Linked DNA regions of Exiguobacterium sibiricum 7-3. Each later gene encodes a partner of the first gene's protein in a complex. Links are inferred from orthologs where the notes say so. Each region holds a gene or a part of one and is shown in the gene's direction. Other genes may lie near its edges.

What was found. Proteins that work in one complex are often made in the same cells at the same time.
Region 2: pnp (region 1) and rny share a complex: the UniProt entries of both Bacillus subtilis proteins name them as parts of the possible RNA degradosome complex. The link is inferred for Exiguobacterium sibiricum 7-3 from one-to-one orthologs.

Annotation. Positions count from the first base shown.
Region 1 is NZ_KK211190.1:1,219,090-1,224,870, forward strand. The notes cover bases 1,064-4,047. They hold pnp (polyribonucleotide nucleotidyltransferase), read left to right. Parts: upstream 1,064-1,437; coding sequence 1,438-3,657; downstream 3,658-4,047. Other genes in these bases: rpsO (30S ribosomal protein S15), read left to right, coding at 1,064-1,302; P402_RS0107105 (M16 family metallopeptidase), read left to right, coding at 3,736-4,047. Outside these bases: P402_RS0107090 (bifunctional riboflavin kinase/FAD synthetase), read left to right, coding at 1-909; more of rpsO, read left to right, coding at 1,033-1,063; more of P402_RS0107105, read left to right, coding at 4,048-4,977; P402_RS0107110 (UDP-N-acetylmuramoyl-L-alanyl-D-glutamate--2,6-diaminopimelate ligase), read left to right, coding at 5,042-5,781. UniProt on the Bacillus subtilis protein: Involved in mRNA degradation. Catalyzes the phosphorolysis of single-stranded polyribonucleotides processively in the 3'- to 5'-direction. Necessary for competence development in Bacillus subtilis.
Region 2 is NZ_KK211190.1:1,984,814-1,987,673, reverse strand. It holds rny (ribonuclease Y), read left to right. Parts: upstream 1-579; coding sequence 580-2,142; downstream 2,143-2,860. Other genes in the region: P402_RS0111335 (TIGR00282 family metallophosphoesterase), read left to right, coding at 2,194-2,860; recA (recombinase RecA), read left to right, coding at 1-386. UniProt on the Bacillus subtilis protein: Endoribonuclease that initiates mRNA decay. Initiates the decay of all SAM-dependent riboswitches, such as yitJ riboswitch. Involved in processing of the gapA operon mRNA, it cleaves between cggR and gapA.

The DNA of each region.
Region 1 (5,781 bases):
TATCCAGAACAACCAGTAGAAGACCCGGCTGTCATCGCACTAGGCTTTTTTGATGGCGTACACCTTGGACACCAACGTGTTTTACAAACAGCAATTGAAAAAAGCCGAGAATTACATCTGCCGGTAGCGGTCATGACGTTTGACCCTCATCCGAAACAAGTCCTTGGGAACGGAACGGAACAGATTCTCTACATTACACCACTTGACCGAAAACTCGAAAAGATGGCGGAACTTGGCATTGACCGGGTGTATGTCATTGAATTCACAGTCGCCTTTTCAGAATTGTCACCACAAGACTTCGTTGATCATTATTTAATTGCTGCCGGGGCACGCCATATCGTCGCAGGCTTTGATTATTCGTATGGACGGTTCGGGGCGGGCAAGATGGCGACGCTTGACTTCCACAGCCGTGGACGGTTTGATCATACAATCGTTTCAGAACACCAAGCAGACGATGAAAAGGTCAGTTCGACACGAATTCGCCGTCTGCTCGCCGATGGCGCTGTCGCGGAGGCAGCCCTGTTGCTAGGCGAGCCGTATCAAACGAAAGGGATTGTCATTCATGGTGACGCCCGCGGTCGACAAATTGGGTTTCCGACGGCCAATATCCGCCCGGAATTCGCCTATGTCATTCCGAAACTAGGTGTCTATGCGACGTTCGTTCATCTAGAGGATGGTCGGAAATTTCCGGCGATGACGAACATCGGACGGAGACCGACGTTTTATGAGACGGGAGAAGTCAGTATCGAAACCCACCTGCTCGCATTTGACGAAGATTTATATGGACAGGAACTGAAGATTGAGTGGATGGCATACTTACGGGATGAACGAGCGTTCGACGGTATTGAAAGTCTGAAAACACAGCTCGCCCAAGATAAAATTCACGCGATGCAGGCATTAACGGTTTGACAGACGATGACGGGTTCGTTATGATGAGTCAGTACGAATACGTACAGCCGGTTGGCTTGGCATCAGGTCTCACCATCCGATGCTCGGCAATACGGTCATTCAAAAGATGGAGGTGGAGTGACAATGGCACTCACTAAAGAACGTAAAAATGAAATTATCGAAGCTTATGCTACGAAACAAGGCGATACTGGTTCGCCGGAAGTACAAGTTGCTGTTTTAACTGAACAGATTACAACTTTAAACGATCACTTACGTACACACAAAAAGGATCACCACTCACGTCGTGGTCTCTTGAAAATGGTTGGTCGTCGCCGTAACTTGCTCACATACCTTCGTAACAAGGATGTTTCACGTTACCGTTCATTAATCGAGCGTCTTGGTCTTCGTCGCTAATCCGAACAGATCAACAAGGAAGCAGGAGCATCGTCTCCTGCTTCTTTTTTTTGCCGATTCATGGACATTTGGCGCAAGAACATCCATAATTAGATTTGAATGAAAAAACGGATAGAAGTGAGAGGGGATTTGTGCATGTCACAAACAAAGCAGACGTTTTCGACCGAACTCGGTGGACGTCCATTAACAATTGAAATCGGTCAACTGGCCAAACAAGCAAACGGAGCAGCATTGATCCGTTACGGTGAGACTGCAGTCCTTGCGACGGTCGTCGCATCAAAACAACCAAAAGACTTAGATTTCTTCCCATTAACAGTGAACTATGAAGAAAAATTATATGCAGCAGGTAAGATTCCAGGCGGTTTCCTAAAACGTGAAGGACGTCCAGGCGAAAATGCGATTTTGACATCACGCCTGATTGACCGTCCGATCCGTCCATTGTTCCCGGATGGATTCCGTCACGACATCCAAGTCGCAACGACGGTATTATCTTCGGACGAAGATAATTCACCAGAAGTCGCAGCGATGATTGGGGCTTCAATCGCCTTGTCGATTTCAGACATTCCATTCGATGGTCCGATTGCAGGCGTGACGATTGGTCGTGTGAACGGTGAGTTCATCGTCAATCCGACAATGAGTCAAGCGGCTGAAAGCGATATTGACCTTCAAGTTGCCGGAACGAAACATGCGGTCAACATGGTTGAAGCAGGTGCAAAAGAAGTTTCAGAAGAAGCGATGCTTGAAGCGATTCTTCTCGGACATGACGTCATCAAGACATTGATTGCGTTCCAAGAAGAAATCGTCGCAGCTGTTGGTCAAGAAAAATTCGCCTATACGGTCTCTTCGTTTGACGAGACACTTGTCAATCGCTTGAAAGCCGACGCGCTTGCAGAAGTGACGATGGCTGTTCAAGTCGAAGAAAAACAAGCACGTGATCTTGCCATCAATGAAGTCATTTCGAAATATATCGATCAGTACGCAGCAGATGATTCGATTACGGAAGCACAATTAGCAGAAGTATCGGGTGTCTTGAACAAATTCGTCAAAACAGAAGTGCGTCGTTTGATTACAGAAGATAAAGTCCGCCCAGACGGTCGTGGTCTTGCCGAGATCCGTCCGCTTGATTCAGAAATCGGATTGTTACCGCGTGCACACGGTTCAGGTCTCTTCACTCGTGGTCAAACTCAAGTCTTGTCTGTTGCAACGCTCGGTGTCGCAGGAGATGCGCAAATCATCGATGGTCTTGGACTCAAAGCAGAAAAACGTTTCATGCACCACTATAACTTCCCGCCGTTCTCAGTCGGAGAAGCGCGTCCGATGCGTGCACCGGGTCGTCGTGAAATCGGTCACGGAGCACTAGGGGAACGTGCACTGTTACCAGTTCTTCCATCAGAAACAGATTTCCCTTACACGATTCGTCTGGTGTCGGAAGTCCTCGAATCAAACGGATCGTCTTCACAGGCGTCGATTTGTGGATCAATCCTTGCCATGATGGATGCAGGTGTGCCGCTGAAAGCGCCGGTTGCCGGAATTGCAATGGGCTTGATCAAAGAAGGCGAAAACTATTCAATCTTGACTGACATTCAAGGTATGGAAGATCATCTCGGCGATATGGACTTTAAAGTCGCAGGAACTAAAGATGGTGTGACTGCCCTTCAAATGGATATGAAGATTGGCGGAATTACGCGCCAAATTTTAGAAGAGGCACTTGAACAAGCGCGTCTTGGTCGTTTACACATCCTCGAACACATGAATTCAGTCATTGCTGAACCACGTGTTGAGTTGTCTAAATATGCACCGAAAATCGTCACACTCAAAATCAATCCGGATAAAATCCGTGATGTGATTGGACCCGGCGGTAAAGTCATCAACAGCATCATCGATGAGACGGGTGTTAAAATCGATATCGATCAAGACGGAACCGTCTTTATCGCGTCAACGGATCAAGACGGTATTAACCGTGCTCGTCAGTTGATTGAAGATATCGTCCGTGAAGTCGTCATCGGAGAAGAATTTGACGGGACAGTTCGCCGCGTCGAAAAATTCGGTGCCTTCGTCGAATTGTTCAAAGGGAAAGATGCCCTTGTGCATATCTCGGAACTAGCGCTTGAGCGTGTTGGTCAAACCGAAGATGTCGTTAAATTAGGCGATAAATTGAAAGTCCGTGTCACGGAAGTCGATGACAAAGGACGTGTCAATGCATCGCATAAAGTACTGCTTGTTGAAGGTATGAGTGCGGAAGATCGCGCTGCATACGATGAAAAGAAAAAAACAGAGCGTGACAGCCGCCCGCCGCGTCGGGATACTGGATCTCGCCCACCACGTGACGGACAACGTCCACCGCGTCGTAACTAATGAAAACAAAGGTGGCTCAACGGTGCGAATACGTGCACCGCGGGCCACCTTGTTTCATATTTCAAGGAGGAATGAACGATGGTCGAAAGACTTGTATTAGAGAACGGGGTTCGAATCGTCAGTGAACGGATTGAGAATGCCCGGAGTGTGGCAACCGGTATTTTCATCAAAGCCGGTTCACGGACGGAAACAAAAGAAGAACATGGTATCAGTCATTTGATTGAACACATGATGTTTAAAGGGACGAAAAAACAATCGGCAAAAGAAATTGCCGTTTATTTTGACCGCCTGGGTGGTAATATTAATGCATTCACGAGTAAAGATCAGACCTGTTATTATGTGAAGACATTGGATGAACACGCCATCACGGCGTTTGATGTCTTGGCAGACATGTTTTTGGAGTCGACGTTTGACGAAGAGGAACTGGAAAAAGAAAAGCGGGTCGTGATTGAAGAAATTAAAATGTATGAAGATACACCGGATGATTTGGTACATGAACTGTTAGCAGTTGCGGCGTACGGGGAAGATGTCATGGCACGACCGATTCTCGGTACGGAAGAAAGTGTCAAACAGCTCAGCCGTCAAATGATTGTAGAGTACCTGCAGGAAGCGTATGCACCGGAACAAATCGTCATCTCAGTTGCAGGGCATGTGACGGACGAACTGATTACACAAATTAAAAACCGATTCAGTGTACTGCAGACAAATGGGACCGTTCGGCAGATTGAAGAGCCCGTTTTGAAAAGTGATTCGTTACGGAAGGAAAAAGATACGGAACAAGTCCATGTTTGTTATAATTTCCGGGCGATTCCTTCTGCGGATGATCGTTTGCCGACGTTAGCCTTACTCAATAATGCGTTTGGAGCAACGATGTCGAGCCGCTTGTTTCAATCGATTCGTGAAGACCGCGGATTAGCATATTCCGTCTTTTCGTACTATACGACGTTTGATGATCATGGCACGTTTACGATTTATGTCGGAACATCAAAAGAAACGTTGGAAGAAGTGGAAACTGTTCTTTCAACGGAAATCCAGCAACTGCTCGAACACGGTCTGACAACGAAAGAGCTTGAAGATGGAATTGAGCAGTTAAAGGGATCGTTGATTTTAGGAAATGAGAGCACATCGAGTCATATGAACCGTAATGCCCGGAATGAACTCCATCTCGGAATGCATCCGACACTAGAAGATGTACTTGCTGAAGTGGAACAGATTACGCCTGCTAACGTTCAGGAAATGATTGCCTATATCTTTAGCGAACCACCTGCTAAAGCGTACATCTTGCCGGAAATCGATGAGGCAGACCTTGAAACCGAGTGAGCCTTACCATACACTGAAGTAGCATGTAACTGAAAAACAAGTTGTGGAGAAAGAAGGAATACCCTTGAATTTAGCTGAACTAATCGAAGTCATTCAGACTCAAAAAACGGAACGTATGGTAGATGCAGTCGTGACATCCTTAACAACCGATTCGCGTGATGTGAAGCCAGGTACGTTATTTGTCGCCATCAAAGGTTATACAGTGGATGGACACGATTATGCCAAACAGGCCGAAGCACAGGGGGCTGTCGCCATCGTGTCAGAACGCTTGCTTGATGTGACGATTCCTGTCATTCTTGTCAGAAGCACAACCCGAGCGATGGCAGAACTTGCCGGTAAGTTTTATGATTATCCTTCCGAAAAGATGCGGATGATCGGCATCACCGGAACGAATGGAAAAACGACGACGACGACGATCGTGCGTGATGTCTTGGCTCAGTTGGGACGGAAAACGGGTATCATCGGTACCGTCGAAGTCAAAATCGGTGATCGGGTCGTCCCGAGTCGAAATACGACACCTCAAAGTTCGGAACTGCAGGCCTTTTTCCATCAGATGCACCAAGAAGGCGTCGAAGACGTCATCATGGAAGTTTCTTCACATGGATTGGAGCTTGGTCGAGTGACCGGAACAGATTTTGATGTGGCTGGTTTTACAAACTTGACACACGATCATCTGGATTTCCATAAGACGTTCGAGAATTATGCACGGGCAAAAGGCTTGCTCTTCGCCCAACTCGGACAACGGTTGTCCGATAAAAAAGTGGCAGTCTTGAATGCGGATGATGAGATCAGTCATTTATTTGA
Region 2 (2,860 bases), 760 kb from region 1 along the record:
GTCTTGAAGTCCGTCGTGCAGAAGCATTGAAAAACGGTACAGATATCGTCGGAAACCGGACGAAACTGAAAGTCGTTAAAAATAAAATCGCTCCGCCGTTCAAACAAGCGGAAGTCGATATCATGTATGGACAAGGAATCTCGAAATTTGGTGAATTGATTGATCTTGGAACAGATCTCGATATCGTCCAAAAAAGTGGAGCTTGGTATTCATACAATTCCGAGCGTCTTGGTCAAGGACGTGAAAATGCGAAACAATACATGATTGAACATCCGGATGTTGCGGATGAGGTCGAACGGTTGATTCGTGAGCATCACGGTCTCGTTGACCGCAAAGATCCAGTTGATTTTGAAGAAGGTCAAGACGAAGATTTGTTTGCAGAATAAGCCGAGAGAGAGTGGAATCGATTCAGATTCTGCTCTTTTTTTGTTGAAAAGAGGAAAACATAGGAATTCTTTCCCGCCCGTTCGTTGACAATGAACGAGTGCTATCCTTACAATATAGATGTACGTTTTTTAGACAGCTTCGATGAATAACCGAAATGAACTAAGAAACACCTTGTAAAGGGGAGGTGAACCCATGGGTACAACAACTTGGATTGTCATACTTCTCCTCGCAATACTGATCGCATTCATCGTAGGCTACTTCTTGCGGAAATCGATTGCAGAAGCGAAGATTCAAGGCGCGGAAACAGAAGCGACGAAAATCGTGGAACGTGCACAAGTATCAGCGGAAGCAACGAAAAAAGAAGCATTGCTCGAAGCGAAAGATGAAGCTTTTAAACTTCGGACAGAAGTCGAAAAAGAGCTTCGTGAACGTCGTCAAGAGTTAACGAAACAAGAAGGACGATTGCTCCAAAAAGAAGAGACACTCGATCGCCGTGTTGATTCCATCGACCGTAAGGAAGAACAAATCAATACGCGGGATGCAGAGATCGCGAAACGGAAGCATCAAGCTGAAGAGTTAGAACGCAAAGTAGAGGACCTGTATGAACAGGGACGCCAAGAGCTCGTCCGTGTTGCGAATCTTTCGCAAGACGAGGCTAGAGCTATCATCATGGATGAGACGAAACAAGCTGCTATGCATGACGCAGCGATTCTTCAAAAAGAAATCGAACAAAAAGCAAAAGAAGAAGCAGACAAAAAAGCACGCAACATTCTTTCACTTGCGATTCAACGGTTCGCCGCGGAACATATCGCAGAGACGACGGTTTCTGTCGTCAACTTGCCGAATGACGAAATGAAAGGCCGTATCATCGGTCGTGAAGGTCGAAACATTCGGACGCTTGAAACGTTGACAGGTATCGATTTAATCATCGATGACACACCAGAAGCGGTTATCTTATCCGGGTTTGATCCGATTCGCCGGGAAGTGGCAAAAATGGCACTTGAAAAACTCGTTCAAGACGGTCGGATTCACCCGGCACGGATTGAAGAGATGGTCGACAAGTCACGTCGGGAAGTCGATGAACGGATTCGTGAAATCGGTGAAGAAGCGACATATGATGTCGGCATTCACGGGATTCACCCAGATCTCGTCAAAATTCTCGGTCGCTTGAAGTATCGGACGAGTTACGGTCAAAACGTATTGTTCCATTCACTCGAAGTCGCGCATCTTGCCGGTATGATGGCAGCTGAGCTCGGAGAAGATGTAACACTTGCGAAACGGGCCGGTCTCCTGCACGATATCGGGAAAGCGATTGACCACGAAGTGGAAGGAAGTCACGTTGAAATCGGTGTGGAACTTGGTACGAAGTACAAAGAACATCCAACCGTCATCAATGCGATTGCTTCCCACCACGGGGATACGGAAGCGACATCTGTCATTTCCGTTCTGGTCGCAGCCGCAGATGCCTTATCTGCCGCCCGTCCAGGTGCACGTCAAGAAACACTCGAGAGTTACATCCGACGTCTTGAACGTCTGGAAGAAATCTCAGAATCGTTTGACGGGGTAGAGAAGTCCTTTGCGATTCAAGCTGGTCGTGAAGTACGGATCATCGTTCGTCCTGATGTCGTCGACGATGTCCTTGCCCATAAGATGGCAAGCGATATCCGGAAAAAAATCGAAGAAGAACTCGATTATCCGGGTCATATCAAAGTCACGGTCATTCGGGAAACACGAGCGGTCGAATACGCAAAATAAGCAAAGTGGCGGGCGACCGCCACTTTTTTTAATTACTTGGAGGTATGTTTCATGAAAATCTTATTTATCGGAGATGTCGTCGGGGCACCCGGCCGTCATATCTTACAGCAGTTCACGGCACGTATTAAATCCAAATACAATCCGACGGTCATGCTCGTCAATGGAGAAAATGCAGCGCATGGCCGTGGAATCACGAAATCGATTTATCATCAGTTACTAGAACTTGGGTTCCACGGTGTCACGATGGGTAACCATACGTTTGACAATCGCGATATCTTTGACTGGATTGATGACGCGGACCGGATTGTCCGTCCGGCGAATTATCCGGAAGGGACACCCGGCCGCGGGATGATGGTCTTAAAAGTCGGCAACAAGAAAATCGCGGTCATCAACGTCCAGGGAACCGTTTTCTTGCCACCGCTCGGCGATCCTTTCCGGACTGTGGATGAGCTGATTGCTGAAGTCGAAGGCGAGGTCGATGCGATTTTCGTTGATGTCCACGCGGAAGCAACAAGTGAAAAAATTGCGATGGGCTATCACTTGGCGGGTCGTGTCCAAGCGGTTGTCGGGACACATACTCACGTCCAGACAGCTGACGAACGGATTCTTGAAGGCGGAACGGCTTACATCACGGATGTCGGCATGACAGGACCGCTCGACGGTGTCCTCGGGATGCGAAAAGAAGATGTCTTACGAAAATTTAAAACACAGCTCCCAA